Regions from separate parts of the Pseudoalteromonas xiamenensis genome, predicted to be linked through region 2. Evidence: predicted binding sites of a transcription regulator. Region 2 holds the regulator's gene; the other holds the start of a gene.

Region 1 (2,460 bases), 1.2 Mb from region 2:
AATAAATATCGTTGTCTTATAAGGTTAGCAGTAATTTTATGAGGTAGAATGCGATTCAACGTATTTTTGGAGTTGAAATGTCGTTTTCATATCAATTAAAGCTCAGCAGCCGTCGTAAATCTGTTGCGATAAAAATTGTTAAAGGTCAGGTTAATGTTTACGCACCAAAGAATGTAGACCATCAATTTCTTGTTGCTTGGTTAGATTCGAAGGCGAGCTGGGTGATAGAAAAGCAGCGAGAATCTGAGCGACTATTTCATGCCGAATTGCGTCAAAAATCGGAATCTTTCTATTTGAACGGTACTCGGTACAGCATAGTGATGGCCAGTTCATGCCTTATACCTAATTTATGTCCTGAGACCCGTGTTTTGACCGTTTCAGAAAACGATATTTTGAACCTAAATACACAGCTAGAAAAAATCTACTGTGAATCGCTTGCACGTTTTCTTGATTTGAGGTTGAAGTACTGGGCTTCACGAATGAATACTCATTTTCAAAGTGTGAAAATTAGATACTATAAATCTCGTTGGGGAAGTTGTGACAGTAAAGGTCGTCTAACATTTAATTCAAAGCTTGCCTGTTTACCAGAGTCTTTAATTGACTATGTCATTGTCCACGAACTAGCACATCGTACTCATATGAATCACAGTAAGGCTTTTTGGACTTTAGTCAGTCAACACTATCCAGAACACGAAAAAGCAAACAAAGAAATAAGATGTTGGGCTAAATTAGTTTGATGTTGAGGTGAGTTTACTTTTGAACCTCTCATACAGAGAGGGGGTGGTGGAGGAGGACGGATTCGAACCATCGAAGGCAGTGCCGTCAGATTTACAGTCTGATCCCTTTGGCCGCTCGGGAACTCCTCCACATTGTGTGTCGCTGTAGGATGTTGGTGGAGGGGGACGGATTCGAACCATCGAAGGCAGTGCCGTCAGATTTACAGTCTGATCCCTTTGGCCGCTCGGGAACCCCTCCTCAGCAACGGGATGCATAGTATCAAAATCTTTTTTTATGTAAAGAAAAAAACTAAAGAAAAATGAAAAAAGGCCGATAAATTCTATGTTGTTGAAATAAATGATTACTAACTATGCAAATCGAACAAGGTTTAATCAGGGAAACTCAATTAGACTCGGCGCTTAATCATTCGGTCCATCAGGGCCGTCGTAGTGATTTTGCTATGATGCTGTCTATGCTTTCTCAAGATGCCTTAGATTTTGGACAATTTCATCTTCCGACAAGTGAAGTAGAAGCAAGCGACAAAAGTGAAGCTGCGCTTAAAAAAGAATTGCAAATTGGTCCTCAGAAGCCTCTTGCACCTGAAATGTTTGATATGTTAGTCAGTGAAGAAAACGCATTCATCGTCCAGCACTTTGGTATGACTGCAATGCACTTGAAAGAGTGTCTGATGCCAGAGCCTTTAGCTGTAAGAGACGATAAGAAACATATCCCACTCAATGTACTGGATAACTGTGAATTAGCAGTTAGAAGAAAAATTCAAAAAACAGCAGCGTATAACAATGCGATTCCAATGGATGCTGCTGGCTTTTACGACCAACTCGCTACTGGTGAGCACGAAGCGATGTTAAATGCAGTTGCTTAGTCGTCTCAGAAACAAAGATGAGTACTTTGCGTTTTGCTATGCAAGTAGCCCAGCCTCTCATACCGTGCCCTATAATCGATAGACTAATAGACATAACTATAAAGGTGATAGTATAGCTTTAATAGGCTGTATGGAGGGCTTTGTTTAGGGACTAACGAACTGGTTAGTGGGGTAGACGTTTTTTGTGTTCGTCTACATTCAATGTTGGAAGAGCGGCGAATTAGGCATTCAAGTTACCCTAAAATTGAGTAACTTTCTAACCAATATACAGCAACTATTTTAAATGGCATTGCTTGTACTTTTTACCACTTTCACATGGGCAAGGGTCATTTCGAGCAATTTTAACCTCTGTATGAGGAAATAACTCCCCATCGCGGTATTTCCAGCGACCACCTTCCTGTACAAAATTAGAACGTTCGTGCAGCGCCCCTAATTTTCCATCGAACAAGTAATAGGCCTTAAACTCAACTTGGTTACTCGTCAGGCTGTTAATAATCTCTAATCGTACAAACTGGCAGCTATTAGCAAACTCAGAAATATCTTCAATACTATGGTTTTCCTGCTCTTCGGCAGCATAAGTATCTAATATATAGTCAGCCAAACCACGCGCATAAGCCGCATAACGTGACCTCATCAATTGCTCAGGCGTATCTGGTGTGGCTTCTTTACGATGAAAACGACCACAACAATTGTCATAGTTTTTGTTTGAACAACAGTTACATTTCATATTAACACATAATAAGCGGTTTCAATTCTTCTTGCTGCGCCTCTCTTGAGAAGCAATACAGCTGAGTTTTATTACTAGGGGAGATATGCAAAGTTTCTAACTCACTCGGTTTTAAGATATCAGTCCAAGTGAT
Region 2 (2,460 bases):
GTTTCTCTTAACACTGCAATCGCAATGGGACAACAGGGGCATCGGGTACTTGTACTTGATGCTGACTTAGGTCTTGCTAATTGTGACGTAATGCTTGGCTTACGCGTTGAGAAAAACCTTTCGCATGTACTTTCCGGTGAATGTGAACTTGATGAAATCTTAGTTGAAGGACCTGCAGGTATTAAAATTGTGCCTGCAACGTCAGGCTCGCAGAACATGGTTGAGCTAACCCCTGCAGAACATGCTGGCTTAATTCGTGCGTTCAGTGAGCTTAACACAGAATTTGATGTGCTGATTGTTGATACGGCAGCGGGCATCTCTGACATGGTGTTAAGTTTTTCCAGAGCAGCGCAAGACGTTATGGTTGTCGTATGTGACGAGCCAACGTCTATTACCGACGCCTACGCTTTGATAAAAGTACTTAGCCGTGAACACGGTGTATATAAATTTAAAATTGTTGCCAACATGGTGCGAAGTCTCCGTGAAGGCCAAGAATTATTTGCTAAACTTTCTAAAGTGACCGATAGATTCTTGGATGTAGCGCTTGAGTTGGTGGCGACAATTCCTTTCGATGAAAACATGCGAAAGTCATCTCGTCGTCAAAAGACGATTGTTGAATTATTCCCTAATTCTCCAGCCGCCGTAGCGTTTAGAGGCCTTGCTTCAAAAGCTGCTAAATGGCCAATTCCACATCAGCCATCAGGCCACTTAGAATTTTTCATTGAACAACTCGTAAACGGATAGGTATGGCATTGGTAAATAAGACCATGGGATATCAGACCACAGACTACCTCGGACAACTCGTGGAGCGACATGCTCCGCTGGTTAAAAAAGTGGCGTGTCATCTCTTGGCAAGGTTACCAGCAAGCGTACAACTAGACGACCTGATCCAATCCGGTATGATTGGTCTAATTGAAGCGAGCAAAAATTTTGACGCGACAAAAGGGGCGAGTTTCGAAACCTTTGCTGGTATTCGGATCCGTGGTGCTATGTTGGACGAAATTCGCCGTGGTGATTGGGCTCCACGCTCTGTTCATCGCAATAATAGGATGGTTGCAGAGGCGATTTCCGAGCTTGAAGGAATACTTGGTCGAGAGCCAAAAGATACTGAAATAGCTGAAAAACTTGATATTACGTTAGATGAGTACCATCATATTTTACAGGACGTAAATTCGAGCAGAATTTTGGGGATTGAAGATCTCGGGGTGGACGAAGATGTAATAACTACCGCAGATCAAGATTTGTCACTGGACAAACCGTTTAATGTTGTTAAAAATGAGCGCTTTAACCAATCTCTCATTGATGCAATTCAATCCTTACCGGAAAGAGATGCCTTAGTTTTGTCGTTGTATTACAACGACGAAATGAATTTAAAAGAAATCGGGCAGATACTAGATGTAAGTGAATCTCGTGTTAGCCAAATTCATGGTCAGGCAATGATTCGGCTTAAAGCTAAAATCAATGACTGGATCAACTAAAGATACAAATAAAATGGGTTCAAACCTCACTGGAGGATGTTTTGGATAAGAACATGAAAATTCTCGTGGTTGACGATTTCTCGACGATGCGTCGAATCATCAAAAACCTGCTCAGAGATTTAGGTTTTACAAATGTTCAGGAAGCCGATGACGGTAGTACAGCTTTGCCAATGTTGCAAAACCAAGAGTTTGACTTTGTAGTCACGGATTGGAACATGCCAGGCATGCAAGGCATTGATTTGCTCCGTGCAATTCGTGCAGATGACAAGCTTAAGCATATTCCAGTTTTAATGGTTACTGCAGAAGCTAAGAAAGAACAGATAGTAGCGGCAGCGCAGGCTGGTGTGAATGGTTATATTGTTAAGCCGTTTACCGCGGGCACACTAAAAACGAAACTCGAAAAAGTGTTTGAACGTTTAGGCTAAAATAACCAGAAGGAGAGGCTTATGTCGGCTAATGCTGCGCCTCAAATCAGTCTTGAACAAGCTAAGCAGCTTGTTGCATACCTAGAGCAAGGTGAACAAGAAAAAGCGGACCAGCTCATTTTGGAAGCTGCAAGTAAAGAGCAGTCAGAGCTCTTTGCTGAGGTAGGCAAATTAACTCGCCAACTTCACGAGTCGCTAAAAAACTTTGAACTAGACACGAGATTGACGGACCTCACGACAGAAGCACTTCCTGATGCTAAGCAACGCCTAAATTATGTAATGGAAATGACTGAAAACGCGGCTAACAAAACCATGGACGCCGTGGAAGCAAGTCTTCCTCTCGCACAACAGTTATCTGAAGATATTTCCCATATTAAACCGACATGGGATAGGTTGATGAATCGCGACATTCAGCTTGGCGAGTTCAAGTCGTTATGTCATGACATCGACCGATTTATGCAGACCTCTCCGAACCGTACCGAAGAGTTGCAATCTTTGATGACTAACGTTTTGATGGCGCAAGATTATCAAGACCTTACTGGCCAGGTTATTCGCAG

Evidence for each region. Region 2 encodes FliA, which starts transcription of late flagellar genes. Its sites were predicted from a motif close to CTAAAGNTNNNNNNNNNNNNGCCGATA; they were not measured.
Region 1: a site for FliA is predicted at 1,027-1,053, ahead of NI389_RS02945 (VC2046/SO_2500 family protein). Genes of this name have one in related genera too.

The regions. Positions count from the first base shown of each region.
Region 1 is NZ_CP099917.1:651,370-653,829, reverse strand. Features, by position in the region: gene NI389_RS02960 (M48 family metallopeptidase) at 78-737, shown strand; tRNA gene NI389_RS02955 (tRNA-Tyr) at 782-866, opposite strand; tRNA gene NI389_RS02950 (tRNA-Tyr) at 891-975, opposite strand; gene NI389_RS02945 (VC2046/SO_2500 family protein) at 1,088-1,600, shown strand; gene NI389_RS02940 (YchJ family protein) at 1,875-2,327, opposite strand; gene NI389_RS02935 (SulA-like leucine-rich domain-containing protein) at 2,329-2,460, opposite strand, start outside.
Region 2 is NZ_CP099917.1:3,142,362-3,144,821, forward strand. Features, by position in the region: gene NI389_RS14555 (MinD/ParA family ATP-binding protein) at 1-744, shown strand, start outside; gene NI389_RS14560 (RNA polymerase sigma factor FliA) at 768-1,478, shown strand; gene cheY (chemotaxis response regulator CheY) at 1,520-1,903, shown strand; gene NI389_RS14570 (protein phosphatase CheZ) at 1,925-2,460, shown strand, end outside.